4 regions of the Pseudomonas sp. Ma2-10 genome follow, and region 3 is predicted to be linked to each of the others. Evidence: predicted binding sites of a transcription regulator. Region 3 holds the regulator's gene; each other region holds the start of a gene.
What was found. Region 3 encodes sigma-54, which starts transcription at its own class of promoters, with help from an activator protein. Its sites were predicted from a motif close to ANTGGCATNNANNTTGCTNT; they were not measured.
Positions count from the first base shown of each region.

Region 1: ACXPVS_RS08450 (circularly permuted type 2 ATP-grasp protein) is a predicted target of sigma-54. The motif match lies at 2,536-2,555, and genes of this name have one in related genera.
Region 2: flhA (flagellar biosynthesis protein FlhA) is a predicted target of sigma-54. The motif match lies at 2,486-2,505, and genes of this name have one in related genera.
Region 4: ACXPVS_RS12225 (pilin) is a predicted target of sigma-54. The motif match lies at 2,297-2,316, and genes of this name have one in related genera.

Region 1 covers NZ_JBTEYL010000004.1:277,228-281,411, forward strand. Annotated here, with positions in the region: partial or broken gene ACXPVS_RS08440 (transglutaminase family protein) at 1-139, opposite strand, end outside; partial or broken gene ACXPVS_RS08445 (alpha-E domain-containing protein) at 208-1,082, opposite strand; gene ACXPVS_RS08450 (circularly permuted type 2 ATP-grasp protein) at 1,095-2,504, opposite strand; gene ACXPVS_RS08455 (ribonuclease E inhibitor RraB) at 2,901-3,242, opposite strand; gene ACXPVS_RS08460 (hypothetical protein) at 3,456-3,689, opposite strand; gene ACXPVS_RS08465 (PLDc N-terminal domain-containing protein) at 3,904-4,095, opposite strand; gene ACXPVS_RS08470 (hypothetical protein) at 4,160-4,184, opposite strand, start outside.
Region 2 covers NZ_JBTEYL010000028.1:23,513-27,696, forward strand. Annotated here, with positions in the region: gene fliR (flagellar biosynthetic protein FliR) at 1-693, shown strand, start outside; gene flhB (flagellar biosynthesis protein FlhB) at 697-1,854, shown strand; gene ACXPVS_RS23880 (hypothetical protein) at 1,992-2,414, shown strand; gene flhA (flagellar biosynthesis protein FlhA) at 2,525-4,184, shown strand, end outside.
Region 3 covers NZ_JBTEYL010000001.1:421,581-425,764, forward strand. Annotated here, with positions in the region: gene lptA (lipopolysaccharide transport periplasmic protein LptA) at 1-493, shown strand, start outside; gene lptB (LPS export ABC transporter ATP-binding protein) at 493-1,218, shown strand; gene ACXPVS_RS01885 (RNA polymerase factor sigma-54) at 1,404-2,897, shown strand; gene hpf (ribosome hibernation-promoting factor, HPF/YfiA family) at 2,972-3,280, shown strand; gene ptsN (PTS IIA-like nitrogen regulatory protein PtsN) at 3,293-3,757, shown strand; gene rapZ (RNase adapter RapZ) at 3,760-4,184, shown strand, end outside.
Region 4 covers NZ_JBTEYL010000008.1:39,274-43,457, forward strand. Annotated here, with positions in the region: gene ACXPVS_RS12215 (DUF748 domain-containing protein) at 1-925, shown strand, start outside; gene ACXPVS_RS12220 (BON domain-containing protein) at 1,155-1,508, opposite strand; gene ACXPVS_RS12225 (pilin) at 1,819-2,250, opposite strand; partial or broken gene ACXPVS_RS12230 (hypothetical protein) at 2,491-2,568, shown strand; gene ACXPVS_RS12235 (type II secretion system F family protein) at 2,571-3,788, shown strand; gene ACXPVS_RS12240 (prepilin peptidase) at 3,790-4,184, shown strand, end outside.

The sequences.
Region 1 (4,184 bases), on a different contig from region 3:
CCGGGCGCGGCAAGTCGAGCTGCCAGCTGAGCACATGCTGGCGCTCACTGTCGTGGGGGGTCAGTCGCAGGTACTGGATGCTCGCCCGCACCTGATCTTCGTAGTGATAGGTGGTCTCGTGGCTAATGGAAAGTCTCATGCAGCCTCCAGGTAGGAACTGTGTATGGCGTTACCCAACTGGCGCACCAGCGGGATGAACTCGGTCAGCCAGGCGTGCAGGCCTTCGTCGAGAATTTCGGAGATGCCGGTGTAGCGCAGGCGTGCGTCCATTTCCGCTGCCAGGCTTTGCGCCGGACGGCCGTTGGCCCCTGGCAGCTGGGCAAGGATCTGGTCGATTTCTTCAAGGCTCGCAATGATCGTGGCACGTCAGCGCGCAGCAACAGCAATTCCGCCACATGCCGGGCACCGGGCGCATCGCGGTAGATCTCGGTATAGGCCTCGAACGAGGACAACGCCCGCAGCAAAGCACTCCACTGGTAATACGCGTGAGCGGTGCCATCGCTGACCGCCTCGGCCTGATCGCCAGCCATTTCGTAGCGGGCGTCGAGCAGGCGCAACGTGTTGTCGGCCCTTTCGATAAACGTCCCAAGACGAATAAAGCGGAACGCATCGTTACGCATGATCGTGCCGTAGGACGCGCCCCGGAACAGGTGGGAACGTTCCTTGATCCACTCGCAGAATCGGCTCATGCCGTAGCGACTCAAGCCTTGATCCGCTATCCCGCGAATTTCCAGCCAGGTGGCATTGATGTTTTCCCACATGTCGGCGGTGATTCGCCCACGCACCGCATGGGCACTGGCCCGCGCGGCGCCGAGGCAGCTGTAGATGCTCGCCGGGTTGGCCGCGTCCAGGGCGAAGAAATGCAGCAGCCGTTCCGCGTGCAATTCGCCGTGGCGTTCCAGGTAGTCGTCCAGGGTGCCGGTGATCAGCAACGGCATGGCGAGTTCATGCAGGCCATCACCCCGGCCATCCTGCGGCATCAGCGACAGCGAATAACTGATGTCGAGCATCCGTGCGAGGTTTTCCGCCCGCTCCAGGTAACGCGACATCCAATACAAATCCGAGGCAGTTCTACTTAACATGGCAGGCTTCCTTCAATCCTCGACCACCCAGGTGTCCTTGGTTCCACCGCCCTGGGATGAATTCACCACCAGGGAGCCTTCGCGCAGGGCAACACGGGTCAAGCCGCCGGGCACAACCCGGGTTTCGCGGCCAGACAATACAAACGGGCGCAGGTCGATGTGGTGTGGAGCGATGCCGTTTTCGACAAAAGTCGGACAGGTCGACAGGCACAACGTCGGCTGGGCGATGTACGCATGGGGCTTGGCGTTGATCCGCGCGCGAAAAGATTCGATTTCCGCCGCCGTCGCTGCCGGCCCGACCAGCATTCCGTAACCGCCGGAGCCCTGGGTTTCCTTGACCACCAAATCCGGAAGATTGGCCAGTACGTGGGACAATTCGGCGGGATTACGACACTGCCACGTCGGCACATTCTTCAGAATCGGCTCTTCATCCAGGTAGAAACGGATCATGTCCGTGACGAATGGGTATACCGACTTGTCGTCCGCGACCCCGGTGCCGATGGCATTTGCCAGCACAACATTGCCGCAACGGTATGCCGACAGCAGCCCTGGAACGCCAAGCATCGAGTCCGGGTTGAACGCCAGCGGATCGAGGAACGCATCGTCGAGGCGACGGTAGATCACGTCGACGGCTTTCGGCCCGTCCGTGGTGCGCATGAACACCTTGTCATCCCTCACGAACAGGTCCGCGCCTTCCACCAGTTCAACGCCCATTTCCCGCGCCAGAAACGCATGTTCAAAGAACGCGCTGTTGAAACGACCCGGCGTCAGTACCACCACGCTCGGGTTATCAATCGGGCTGGCGCTTTTCAGGGTGTCGAGCAACAGGTTCGGATAGTGGTCGATAGGGGCAATGCGCTGGGCCGCGAACAACTCGGGAAACAACCGCATCATCATCTTGCGGTCTTCAAGCATGTAGCTCACGCCGCTCGGTGTACGAAGATTGTCTTCAAGCACGTAGTACGTACCGTCGCCGTCGCGCACCAGATCGACACCGGAGATGTGGGAATAGATATCGCGGTGCAAATCCAGCCCTTGCATCGCCAACTGGTATTGCTCGTTGGCCAGCACTTGCTCGGCCGGGATGATGCCGGCCTTGATAATGCGCTGCTCGTGATAAAGGTCGGCGAGGAACATGTTCAACGCCTTGACCCGTTGAATGCAGCCGCGCTCGACGACTCGCCATTCACTGGCGGGGATGCTGCGGGGGATGGTGTCGAAGGGAATCAGGCGTTCGGTCCCTTGCTCATCACCATAGAGCGTGAAGGTAATCCCAGCGCGATGAAATAACAGATCGGCCTCGCGTCGCCGTTGCGCCAAAAGCTCGTCAGGCGTTTCGGCCAGCCAACGGGCAAATTCCCGATAATGCGGGCGGACCTGGCCGCCGGCATCGTACATCTCATCAAAATAGGTGCGGATCATGCCGTACTCCTTGTCACCCGGACATCTGGGCTTCGCAAAGCCCGTGCCATCGGCATAAACGCTTTGATATCAATCGGTTGGGAAATCGCACCGCACGCACCGCACCAATCCTGTGCGGTAAATGCCCCCACCTGATCGCCCCCGCTTCATTGCGAAGCAATGTTGTCGCCTATCACCAGCATAGCTAGAGTTGATTTCACTGCCCGGGAGTCCCTGCGGATAATCCGCGCATTCACTGAAAATGTTGACGAACTTCCCTTTAACCGCCTGCTCAGGCGGTTTTTTTTGCGCCGGATTCTTGTTTCAGGGTTTTGCCTGGTGCAGTTTCTGCCCCGCACAAACGAAAACGGCCAACCCTGAGGTCAGCCGTTGCTGAGTGTCGTCACTGTTCATAAGTTATGCGAGTCGCCCTCGTACCTCCTGCTTGACGCCCCATCCTTCGATGATGCCGCCCAAAGGCTCGACCACCGCCTCGAAATCCTGCTCAAAGTCGCCGATGCCGTCATAGGTGGCGTACATCACTTTGCTCAGTTCCAGGTACCACGCGCCATCGTCGCGCACACTGATTTGCGCATTCAAGGATTCACCACAGTAATGCCCTGCCGCCCTGCGCGCCCGCTCCTCGTCCGGGAAAATGGCGTAGAACTCGATGGGATGGAATCGTGAAAAGTCGAAACCGCCTTCTTTCATGCGGCGCAAGACGCTGGTGCTGATGTCTTCTTGATAGGCTGTGCTCATGAAACGTCCCCCTCAGACTGATGGATAGACTTTCCGTATTCCCGGCACCCGCAACCGAATGGGGCGAGCGATGCGGCAACAACGTTGCCGGTGGGAAGCAAGCATGTAGCTGACAAGACCAGACCTTAGCGATCCGTTCGCTGATCTCGATTGCAGAGTAGCCGCAAGATAGAGCCGTTGCCAAGGCCTGGTTAGGAATGAGACAGGAGATGTTCAGATTGGCGTGATGCTGAGGATTTCAATGCTGTACTGGGTCTTCAAATTTCTGACAGTCGGATTATCGATGCGCCCTTCCAGATCGTTGAGGTCCAGTTCGGCAGCCACAGGCAGACGCCGGGCGCGAATGAGCTTCGCGGCCTGCTCGTTGTTCGGGCACTCATCGCTCTCGAACACCTCACTAACTTTTTCACCGTGATCATCAACGAAAGTGACTTTCCACTTTTGCATCAGGTGCCTCCTCGATCAAAACCGTGAATGGGCTTACCACTATCTCGACATTATTTCCCGGCCAATCGTTCAACCGCTCCCTCTATTAAGTCAAGCACGAAAAAGGGCCACCCCCGGTGTGTTTTCACACAACCTGAGACGGCCCTTTCTGGCTTGCTCGAAATCAGTCGTTGCCTGGTTTGCTCACCGCCGGCAGAACGTACAGCGGCAACTGTCAGATCCTTACATTGCCCCGGGGACCGGCAATGGCCCAGATGATCAGGCCCAGCACTGGCAGCAGCAGGATCAGCAGCACCCAGATGATTTTCATCCCTGTGTCGGCACCACTTTTGAGCACGTTGATGATTGCCCAGATATCCAGGGCAAGAATAATCAGGCCAATCAGACCGTTGAAAGTGGAACCCATGGTGTCGCTCCCAAAGAGTGGTTTGCACTCTTAGGATAGCCGCGCCTTGCGAGGGTTCCTTTTTTTAAACGTGGACGGCAATTTTGAGG
Region 2 (4,184 bases), on a different contig from region 3:
GTCATGCCGGTTTTCGGTACGACTCTGGTGCCAACACGCGTGCGCCTTTATTTTGCCCTCGCGATCACGGTAGTGATTGCCCCGGGGTTGCCGCCGATGCCGCCGGTCAACGCACTGGACTTGAGCGCGCTGCTACTGATTGCCGAGCAGATCCTCGTCGGTGCCGTGATGGGGTTCTCGTTGCAACTGTTTTTCCAGGCTTTCGTGGTCGCCGGGCAGATCGTCTCCATTCAGATGGGCATGGGCTTCGCGTCGATGGTCGACCCTACCAACGGCGTCTCGGTGGCGGTGATCGGGCAGTTCTTCACGATGCTGGTCACGCTGTTGTTCCTGTCGATGAATGGCCATCTGGTGGTGTTCGAAATCCTCACCGAAAGCTTCACTACGCTGCCGGTCGGTAGCGGGTTGATGGCCAATCATTTCTGGGAACTGGCCGGCAAGTTCGGCTGGGTCCTCGGTGCCGCGCTGTTGCTGGTGTTGCCGGCGATCACGGCGTTGCTGGTGGTCAACATCGCGTTTGGCATCATGACCCGGGCGGCGCCACAGCTGAACATCTTCTCCATCGGCTTTCCGCTGACGCTGGTGCTCGGGCTGTTCATCGTCTGGGTCGGGCTGGCGGACATTATTAATCAGTATCAGCCGATGGCCTCCGAGGCCTTGCAGTTTTTACGCGAACTGGCACGGGCGCGCTGAGTCATGGCTGAGAGCGAAAGCGGTCAGGACAAAACAGAAGACCCCACGGAGAAGCGCAAGAAGGACTCTCGCGAGAAAGGCGAGATCGCGCGTTCCAAAGAGCTCAACACCCTTGCGATCATGATTGCCGGTTCCGCCGCGCTGCTGATTTTCGGCGGGGCGCTGGCGCAAGACTTGATGGAATTGATGCGGCAGAATTTCTCCTTGTCGCGTGAAGTCATTCTCGATCAGCGCTCCATGAGCACTTACCTGTTGAATTCAGGGCTGACCGCCTTGCTGGCGATTCAGCCGATCATGATTACCCTGGTGCTGGCCGCCTTGATCGGGCCGATCTCCCTTGGTGGATGGCTATTCGCAGCAGGTTCCCTGGCACCGAAATTCAGCCGGATGAACCCTGCCGCTGGCCTCAAGCGAATGTTTTCGTTCAAGGCGGTGGTGGAGTTGCTTAAGGCGTTTGCAAAATTTTTGATCATCCTGACCGTGGCCCTGCAGGTGTTATTGTCAGACATCGATGACCTGATACGCATCGCCCATGAACCTTTGGAGCTGGCGGTCATTCACTGCTTGCAGGTGGTGGGCTGGAGTACGTTATGGATGTCCTGTGGGCTAATCTTCATCGCCGCGGTGGATGTGCCGGTGCAGCTGTGGGAAAGCCACAAGAAGTTGCTGATGACCAAGCAGGAAGTGCGTGACGAGCACAAGGATCAGGAAGGGCGGCCGGAGGTCAAGCAGCGGATTCGCCAGTTGCAGCGTGAGATGTCCCAGCGCCGGATGATGGCGGCGATTCCCGACGCCGATGTGGTGATCACCAACCCGACTCACTACGCCGTAGCGCTCAAGTACGATCCGGACAAGGGTGGAGCGCCGATGCTGATCGCCAAGGGCAGCGACTTCCTGGCCTTGAAAATCCGTGAAATCGCTGTGGCCAACGACGTGCTGCTGCTTGAGTCGCCGGCACTGGCGCGTTCGATCTACTACTCCACCGAACTTGATCAGGAAATCCCTGGCGGGCTCTACCTTGCCGTCGCCCAGGTACTCGCTTACGTCTACCAGATCCGCCAGCACCGCGCCGGCAAGGGTAAACGCCCGGATCCGCTCAAGGACGACCTGCCGATTCCGCCGGATCTACGGCGCGATTCCAAAGAGCCGCCGCCCGCCTGAAAACGCTGTGTGCCTGTTAGTTCTGACAGTAGACACGCTTGCTCTTAAGCGTTGTCATGGCCTTGGGCGTTCTCCCGTTCAATGAGTGAATTGATCACTGTGGATGGGCGTTCATTAAGGCATTTGAGGTGGCGGTCATGGCAGAGCGTGAATACCGAACGCTTCAAGGGATGGCGTTGGAATTTGTTTCGGGCGTCCTGGAGGAGGATCAGTTCGAGCGCACGATCAGTTACTCGGCTGCGTTCGACATGACTCTGGGCTTTGCGCATTTTGTGCAGAGGGCCAATGCCTACATTCCGGGTTGCCTGAGCGGCGCTATCAATGTGATCCGACCCGAATTGGACGGGTTCAGCTATCACCATAATCACAATTACTTCTCCGACGCGGCTGGCAATATCGGTGATAACCAAGCGTTGATCCATATTTGCAGCCCCTTGCGTTTGTCGCCGCTGACGAGCCTGCGTGCGGGTCGGGGTCACGCTCGACCAACGTTCTCGCGAAAATTTCACGACCGCTGCGGCAAGCGTTGCACGGTCGGTCCACCGTACCAATCCCGCTGATAATCCCCTCTGTTTCAAACCCCTGCAAAAGTTGGAAGGCTTCTTGCAGTAGCCGCTCTGCGTCTGCTTCAGGCGTCAAAAAGTTTGCTTTAAAGGAACGGGGAAAACCGGTGGATCGCTCTCAGTTACTCAACAACGCTCGCACAAACGTTGCCGACCTAAGTCGAGGCAATTTGGGTGTGCCGTTGTTGCTGCTGGTCATGCTGGCGATGATGATGTTGCCGGTGCCGCCGTTCCTGCTGGACGTGTTTTTCACGTTCAACATTGCCTTGTCGATTGTCGTGCTGCTGGTGTGCGTCTACGCCTTGCGGCCGCTGGATTTTGCGGTGTTCCCGACCATTCTGCTGGTGGCAACATTGCTGCGACTGGCACTGAACGTGGCCTCCACGCGGGTGGTCATGCTCAACGGTCAGGACGGCCATGCCGCCGCCGGTAAGGTGATCCAGGCCTTTGGTGAGGTGGTGATCGGCGGTAACTACGTGGTCGGTATCGTCGTCTTCGCGATTTTGATGATCATCAACTTCGTCGTGGTGACCAAAGGCGCCGGGCGGATTTCCGAGGTGAGCGCGCGTTTCACCCTCGACGCGATGCCCGGTAAACAGATGGCCATCGATGCCGACTTGAATGCCGGCCTGATCGACCAGAGCCAGGCCAAGCTGCGCCGGATGGAAGTGGCCCAGGAAGCCGAGTTCTACGGTTCCATGGACGGTGCCAGCAAATTCGTGCGTGGTGACGCCATTGCCGGCCTGCTGATTCTGTTCATCAACCTGATTGGTGGTGTGGCGGTCGGTATCTTCCAGCACAACATGAGCTTTGCCGAAGCCGGCAAGGTTTACGCGTTGCTGACGATTGGTGACGGTTTGGTGGCGCAATTGCCATCACTGCTTTTATCTACAGCTGCAGCGATCATGGTGACCCGTGCTTCCGGTTCCGAAGACATGGGCAAGCAGATCAGTCGCCAGATGTTCGCCTCGCCCAAAGCGTTGGCGGTAGCCGCTGGCCTGATGGCGGTCATGGGCCTGGTGCCCGGCATGCCGCACTTCTCCTTTCTCAGCATGGCGGCCCTGGCGGCTGGCGGTGCTTACCTGTTCTGGAAGAAGCAGAACGTGGTCAAGGTTCAGGCCTTGCAAGAGGTCAAGCGTCAACAGGAACTGCTGCCATCGCCGGCTCGCGCTCAGGAAACCAAGGAGCTTGGCTGGGATGACGTCACTCCGATCGACATGATCGGCCTGGAAGTCGGCTACCGGCTGATTCCTCTGGTGGACCGCAATCAGGGGGGGCAGTTGCTGGCGCGGATCAAGGGCGTGCGCAAGAAGCTGTCCCAGGACCTGGGCTTCCTGATGCCGACTGTGCATATCCGTGACAACCTCGACCTGGCCCCGAGTGCCTATCGCCTGACCCTGATGGGGGTGATCCTGGCCGAGGCGGAGATTTACCCGGACCGCGAACTGGCGATCAATCCGGGGCAGGTCTACGGTACGCTCAACGGCATTACCGCCAAAGATCCGGCTTTCGGGCTGGAAGCGGTCTGGATCGAAGTCAGCCAGCGCGCCCAGGCACAGTCCCTCGGTTACACCGTGGTCGATGCCAGTACGGTAGTGGCAACGCACTTGAACCAGATTTTGTACAAGCATTCGAGCGAGTTGATCGGTCACGAAGAAGTGCAGCAACTCATGCAATTGTTGGCCAAAAGCTCGCCAAAACTGGCCGAAGAGCTGGTGCCTGGTGTGGTGTCTCTGTCGCAGTTGCTCAAAGTATTGCAGGCATTGC
Region 3 (4,184 bases):
CGTGAGCGCCTGGGCACTGCCGACCGATCAAGCGCAGCCTATCCGCATTCAGGCCGACGACGCCCAACTGGACGACAAAAATGGCGTTGCCACCTACAAAGGTGACGTGATCATTACCCAGGGCTCGATGATCGTTAAAGGCAACACCGTGACCATCACCCGCACGCCGGCCGGCGACATTGACGTGGTGACTTCGGTGGGCAATCTTGCCTACTTCGAGCAGTTGCAGACAGCGGGCGACACCAAGCCGGTTCAGGGCTACGGAGTGACCATCCAGTACCACGCCTCGCAAAACCGCGTTGTATTGATTGATCGAGCCAAAGTCATCGACAAGGACAGCAACGTCACCCAAGGCGAGAAAATCGTCTACGACACGGTCAAGAAACTTGCGAGCGCCGGTCGCGCGACGGGCAGCAAGATCACCGAATCGCGTCCGCGCATCGACATGGTAATCCAGCCAAAGAAGAAAACCGACGAGCAAAAGGCCCAGTAATGGCAACTCTGAAAGCTCAGCATCTGGCCAAGAGCTACAAGAGCCGCCAGGTCGTGCGTGACGTGAGCCTGTCGATCGACAGCGGTCAGATCGTCGGCCTGCTAGGCCCCAACGGCGCCGGCAAAACCACCTGCTTTTACATGATTGTCGGCCTGGTACAGGCCGATCAGGGCCGCGTACTGATTGACGACCTTGATGTCAGCCACCAACCCATGCACGGTCGAGCGAAGGCCGGCATCGGCTATCTTCCGCAAGAAGCTTCGATCTTCCGCAAACTCTCGGTAGCCGACAACATCATGGCGATCCTCGAGACCCGCAAGGAACTCGACAAGGCCGGCCGTCGCAAAGAGCTGGAAAGCCTGCTGCAGGAATTCCACATCAGCCACATCCGCGACAATCTCGGGATGAGCCTGTCCGGCGGTGAACGCCGCCGCGTGGAAATCGCCCGAGCACTGGCTACCAACCCTAAATTCATCCTGCTCGACGAACCGTTCGCAGGCGTGGACCCGATTTCGGTGGGCGACATCAAGCAGATCATCTACCACCTCAAGGCCAAGGGCATTGGTGTGCTGATCACCGACCACAACGTCCGTGAAACCCTGGATATCTGCGAAACCGCCTACATCGTCAACGATGGCCAGCTGATCGCCGAAGGTGACTCTGCCACCATCCTGGCCAACGACTTGGTCAAGGAAGTGTATCTGGGCCATGAGTTCCGCCTGTAAGCACTGAAGTGTCTGGCTGGTTGCTCGAGCGCTTGTCCCAATAAAAAATCAACATTTTTTTTATTGTTACAGCGCTCTAGGCAAACGTTGCAGTTTCGGGCATATAATTTGCTTATGTTTGGCGCTCCGGCGCCCTATAGTGGATGGCGCATGTGCGCCGGCGAATAAGGTGTTAAGCCCCTGCCATGAAACCATCGCTAGTCTTGAGAATGGGCCAGCAGCTGACGATGACACCGCAGCTGCAACAGGCCATCCGCCTACTCCAATTGTCGACCCTGGACCTGCAACAGGAAATCCAGGAGGCCTTGGAGTCCAATCCGATGCTCGAACGCCAGGAAGAAGGCGACGACTTCGATAACGCCGACCCCTTGGCCGACAAAGCCGAACAGCAACCTAACGTCGACATTCAGGAACCCTCCTACCAGGAAACCGCCCCGACGGTGGACAACCTCGAGGAAGGCGACTGGAATGAGCGCATCCCCAACGAATTGCCCGTCGACACCGCGTGGGAAGACGTCTACCAGACCAGCGCCAGCAGCCTGCCGAGCAACGATGACGACGAGTGGGATTTCACCACCCGCACATCGGCCGGCGAAAGCCTGCAAAGCCACCTGTTGTGGCAACTGAACCTGGCCCCGATGTCCGACACTGATCGCCTGATCGCTGTAACTCTGATCGACTGCATCAACAATCAGGGATACCTGGACGAAACCCTCGAGGAGATCCTCGAAGCCTTCGACCCGGAACTGGATATCGAACTGGACGAAATAGAAGCCGTCCTGCACCGCATCCAGCAATTCGAACCCGCTGGCATCGGCGCCCGCAACCTGAGCGAATGCCTGCAGTTGCAATTGCGTCAGCTGCCCGCCAAGACGCCTTGGCTGGTCGAGGCCAAACGCCTGGTCACCGATTACATCGACCTGCTCGGCAGCCGCGACTACAGCCAACTGATGCGTCGCATGAAGCTCAAGGAAGATGAACTGCGTCAGGTGATCGAACTGGTGCAGAGCCTCAACCCGCGCCCGGGCTCGCAAATCGAGTCCGGCGAAGCCGAATACGTCGTTCCAGACGTGATCGTACGCAAGGACAACGAGCGCTGGCTGGTGGAACTGAACCAGGAATCCGTGCCACGACTGCGGGTCAACGCCCAATACGCCGGTTTCGTGCGCCGCGCCGACACCAGCGCCGACAACACCTTCATGCGCAATCAGTTGCAAGAGGCCCGCTGGTTCATCAAAAGCCTGCAAAGCCGCAACGAAACCCTGATGAAAGTAGCCACTCAAATCGTCGAACATCAGCGCGGCTTTCTTGAATACGGCGACGAAGCCATGAAACCGCTGGTCCTGCATGACATCGCCGAAGCGGTGGGCATGCACGAGTCGACGATTTCACGGGTGACCACGCAGAAATTCATGCATACCCCACGGGGCATATATGAACTGAAATACTTTTTCTCCAGCCACGTCAGCACCTCCGAGGGCGGCGAATGCTCGTCCACGGCAATCCGCGCGATCATCAAAAAACTGGTTGCCGCGGAAAATCAGAAAAAGCCGTTGAGTGACAGCAAGATCGCTGGTTTACTGGAGGCACAAGGCATTCAGGTGGCTCGCCGCACCGTCGCCAAGTACCGCGAATCCCTCGGGATCGCGCCTTCGAGCGAACGCAAGCGGTTGATGTAGAGCCACGCCACAGCGTTCCAGTGGCAGGCATTTCTGCCTGCCGCTTTATGCACTGGCAACGAAGGAGAAGCTGTATGCAAGTCAACATCAGTGGACACCAACTGGAAGTGACCGAACCTCTTCGCACCTACATCGGCGAAAAACTCGAACGATTAGAGAGGCATTTCGACAAGATCACCAACGTGCAAGTCACGATGACGGTCGAAAAGCTCAAGCAGAAAATCGAAGCCACGCTGCATATTCCCGGCAATGAAGTGGTCGCAAACGCGGAGCATACCGATATGTATGCGGCGATCGACGCACTGACCGACAAGCTGGATAAACAACTCAAAAAGCATAAGGAAAAGACCCAAAGCCTCCTCCAGGGCGCCACCGGTCGTTAACACTCCCAACCCATGATCCGACTTGAAAGCATCCTGACCCCCGGCCGTTCCCTCGTGAACGTGCCGGGTGGCAGCAAAAAGAAAGCCCTCGAGCAAATTGCCAACCTTATCCACAAAGAAGTACCGGATCTGGAGATGCAAGATGTCTTCGAGGCTCTGATTGCCCGCGAAAAACTCGGCTCAACCGGTTTTGGCAACGGCATCGCCATTCCCCACTGCCGCCTGAAGGGCTGTACTTCGCCCATCAGTGCCCTGATGCACCTTGATGCACCCATCGATTTCGACGCCATCGACGGCGCCCCGGTTGACCTGCTGTTCGTTCTGCTGGTCCCGCAAGCTGCTACCGATGCGCACCTGGAGTTACTGCGCCAGATCGCCAGCATGCTCGACCGCAAGGAAGTGCGCGAAAAACTGCGCAGCGCCCCGAGCAATGAAGCCTTGTATCAGGTTGTCCTGGACGAGCAAAACGGTCATTAATCATGCGTTTGATCATCGTCAGTGGCCGCTCCGGCTCAGGTAAAAGTACCGCACTCGATGTTCTTGAGGACAACGGCTACTACTGCATCGACAACCTGCCCGCCGGTCTGTTGCCGGAACTGGCCGAACGCGCGTTGATTCACACCGAACTGGCACAACCGCTGGTTGCCGTATCCATCGATGCGCGTAACTTGCCGAGCCACTTGTCGCGGTTTCCCGAACTACTGGAAGAAGTGCGCAGCCGGCATATCCAGTGTGACGTGCTTTATCTGGACGCCGACGAAGAAACCTTGCTCAAACGTTTCTCGGAAACCCGCCGTCGTCACCCGCTGAGCAATGCCAATCGCTCGCTGGCCGAGGCCATCAATGATGAGACCGCCCTGCTCGGGCCGATTGCCGACCTCGCCGATCTCAAAGTAAACACCAC
Region 4 (4,184 bases), on a different contig from region 3:
CTACTCCGGCAAGTTCGCCGGTTACCGCATCCGCAAGGGCCGGCTCAATCTCGACCTGCATTACCGGATCACCAACGGCCAGCTCAAGGCCGAAAACAAAGTGGTGGTCGAACAGCTGCAACTGGGCGAGAAAGTTGACAGTCCGGACGCGGTGAGCCTGCCGCTGAAACTGGCCATTGCGTTGCTCAAGGATGTCGACGGCAAGATTTCCATTGAACTGCCGGTGACCGGCGACCTGAACAACCCTCAGTTCAGCGTCATGCCGATTGTCTGGCAGACCTTGCGCAACCTGATCGTCAAAGCCGCCGCGGCGCCATTCAAAATGATTGGCGGACTGATCAGTGGTGGTGGTTCGCAAGATCTGGGGACAGTCTCGTTTGCCCCAGGCTCAAGCAACCTGAGCAAGGAGGCCGAGGGTTCGCTGGTCAAACTGTCCCAGGCCCTCAAGGAACGCCCAGCCCTGCGCCTGGAAATCGAAGGCACGGCAGCGGCGAGCAGCGATGGCCCGCTGATCGCAGAGCAACGTCTGGAGCGGGAATACCAGTACAACTACTACAAAATACTCCAGCGTCGCGGCGACAAGGTGCCGGCTCAGGCTTCATTGCTGCAAGTACCGGATAACGAGAAAGGTCCGCTACTGGAAGGGATCTACCGCACGCGCCTGAAGACTCAGCCGCCCGCCGAGTGGAAGGATCTTGGCAAGGAAGAACGCACGGTGAAAATGCGCGAAGGCGTGATCAAGTTCTGGAGTTCCAGTGCCGTGCTGTTGCGTCAGTTGGGTCAGGAACGCGCCAGCAGCATCAAAGACTATCTGGTCGACAAGGGTCAGTTGGCCGATGACCGCGTGTACTTCATCGACGCTAACCTCGGCGAGGCGCAAAGTGACGGTCGGGTGGTTACACCGCTGCATCTGGACGCCGAGTAAGGGGCGCGAAATAGCTGATGAGCCTGGCTCTGGCGAGCGCCGCCAGTCAGGCCTCGACAGCGGCTACAGAGATTCTTGCCCATCCACAATAGAACAGGCCCCGACACGAATGCCGGGGCCTGTAATGGCCACATCCTTATGGCCTTTCGCATGAACTCTCCAGAAGCGGCAGACGTATAGCTCGGCCCGCCTGCCGCGCCTTCTCCCAGTCCAGGCGAGAAGTCTTGCTTTACTCGGCTTTCAGGCCGTCAGCGGAGACCGCCTGGACGCCTTTGATTTTCTTGGCGATAGCCACGGCGGTGGTTTTCTGAGCGTCTGTCACCGCAACGGTGGACGACAGGGACACTACGCCTTTGTTGGTTTCGACTTTGATGTCGGTACCAGGAATGCCTTTCTCAGTCACCAGGTCTGCTTTGACCTTGGTGGTGATCCAGGTATCGGAGGTAACTTCTTTAGCTTCGGTCATTTCACCCGCGGCCAGAACCATGGGTGCCTGGGTAGCCTGGGTTTGAGCAAATGCAGCGTTGGCCATGGTCAGGGTCAGCGCGGTAGCAGTAGCGGCAGCGATAGCGAACTTCTTCATACGAGTAACTCCTGTTTTTCATAAAGTCTGCTGCGTGTCTTGTCAGCAGGGTTACTGGGGATATTGCGAACGCTGTGCCAAGTTTTAGATAGACAATAATTTCTTATAAATCATAGCCTTAGCAAAACAACTGGTTTTCAGAATCATGCAAATTGCATGACTTCGAAATTATCGACATGCAAGTTGCAGGTTTTACCGCAGGCCTAAGGCCATGAATTGTCGGAGGTTTTCTCAATTACTCGTTTTTCCCAGAACGACGAACAAAAAAATGCCCCGTCAAACAGACGAGGCATCAGATCTGCCCGCCAGATTACGCGCCGCTGCCGGGACAGCCTTTGGGGGCAAAGTCAGCGTTGACATCGCTGACACACGTCCAGGCACCCGCCGTATTCCCTGATGAGCGAGTCAGTGTGATGGTCTTGCCCAACACCGGTCCTGGGGCATTCACCAGCGTACAAGTGATCTCCCCTGCACCTGACGACGCGGTGCCCGAAGCCGCCAACGTGCAATTAGAGGTCGTCGCCGCCGCGTCACCTGCAACCAATAACAATGTAGGGTCGGTGCCTTGGTTGATAGTGTCTTCGAAAGGCACTTTCAACGCGCTGATCTCAGCCAGCCCCGCCGTAACTTTGGCCCGGGCCTGGTACTTGGAATATTGCGGCAAGGCGAACGTCGCCAGAATCCCGATGATCGCCACTACGATCAGCAGCTCGATCAGGGTAAAACCTTTTTGAGTCTTCATAGACAAGCTCCATGCATGAGTCGAATTCTCATGATCTGAATTAGCCGCAGCACAGCCCATGCCAAGCGCCGCGCGCCCTGTTGCCGGGACGCGCGGCGAGTCCAGCGTCCTCTTTCAACCCCAGAATCCGCACTATCTGACACTTTTTGTCACCCTAATGCCGCGGGTTTGGTTCCATCGCTTGACTAGGCTATAAGTCATGAACTGTTTGCGTCCGAGCCCCCAATGAATGACATCGCCCTGCGCACCTCAGGCCTGCTCAAGGTCATGCAAGGCATCACCAGCCTTGAAGAAATCAACCGAGTCACCAAGGACTGAATATGGCGGTCAAAGCGGTAAAAATCAGCGTCTACGCCTGGGAAGGCACAGACCGTAAAGGCAGCAAAATGACGGGCGAGTTGAGCGGTCGGAATCCGGCGTTGATCAAGGCCCAATTGCGCAAGCAGGGCATCAACCCCGGAAAGGTACGCAAGAAGTCCCCCTCGATTTTCAACGTGGGCAAGCGCATCAAGGCCCAGGACATCGCTCTGTTCACCCGGCAGATGGCGACCATGATGAAGGCCGGTGTACCGCTGTTGCAGTCCTTCGACATCATCGGTGAAGGCTTTGATAACCCGGCCATGCGCACACTGGTTGACGAGGTGAAACAGGACGTTGCGGCGGGCAACAGCTTCGCCGCTTCCCTGCGCAAAAAGCCTCAGTATTTCGATGAGCTCTACTGCAACCTGGTCGATGCCGGCGAGCAGGCCGGTGCCCTCGATACCCTGCTGGAGAGAGTGGCGACGTATAAGGAAAAAAGCGAAAGCCTCAAGGCCAAGATCAAGAAAGCCATGACCTACCCACTGGCGGTGGTGTTCGTCGCGATCATTGTGACCGGGATTTTGCTGGTCAACGTGGTGCCGCAGTTCGAATCGGTGTTCAAAGGGTTTGGTGCCCAATTGCCAGCCTTCACGGTGATGGTCATCGGCCTCTCGCAATTCATGCAGGACTGGTGGTGGGCGATGCTCGGCGTGCTGACCGCGTTGATCTTCGGCGTGCGCCACGCCTTTAAAACGTCGCAAGGCTTTCGGGACCGAATGGACACCTGGCTGCTGAAACTGCCGCTGATTGGCACGCTGATGTACAAATCCGCCGTGGCCCGTTACGCCCGCACGCTGTCGACTACCTTTGCAGCAGGTGTGCCGCTGGTGGAAGCCCTGGAGTCGGTGGCCGGCGCTACCGGCAACATCGTGTTCAAGCGCGCGGTGCTGCGCATCAAACAGGACGTGTCGACCGGTATGCAGCTGAATTTTTCCATGCGCGCCTCCGGTACTTTTCCGAATATGGCGATCCAGATGACCGCGATTGGCGAAGAGTCCGGCGCGCTGGACGATATGCTCGACAAGGTCGCGAGCTTCTATGAGGACGAAGTGGACAACATGGTCGATAACCTCACCAGCTTGATGGAGCCGTTCATCATGGTGGTGCTGGGTGTTATCGTCGGAGGCCTGGTGGTTGCGATGTACCTGCCCATCTTCCAACTCGGCACAGCGATCTGACATGCCCTTGAACGATATTCTGACCCTCCACCCGCTGACCTTCGTGATCGCCGCCATGTTGGTCGGCCTGCTGATTGGCAGCTTTCTCAACGTGGTGGTCTGGCGCCTGCCAAAAATGCTTGACCGCGAATGGCGTGAAGAGGCTCGTGAAGTGTTGGGTTTGCCAAGCGAAACACCGCTGCCGACCTTCAACCTGATGCTGCCCCATTCCCAGTGCCCACATTGCGACCATCGAATCCGCGCCTGGGAAAATATTCCGGTGCTCAGCTATCTGTTTTTACGGGGTCGATGCTCGAATTGCACGGCAGCCATCAGTAAACGCTACCCGCTGACCGAACTGGCCTGCGGCCTGCTCTCGGCGTTCATCGCCTGGCATCTCGGTTTCGGCTGGCAGGC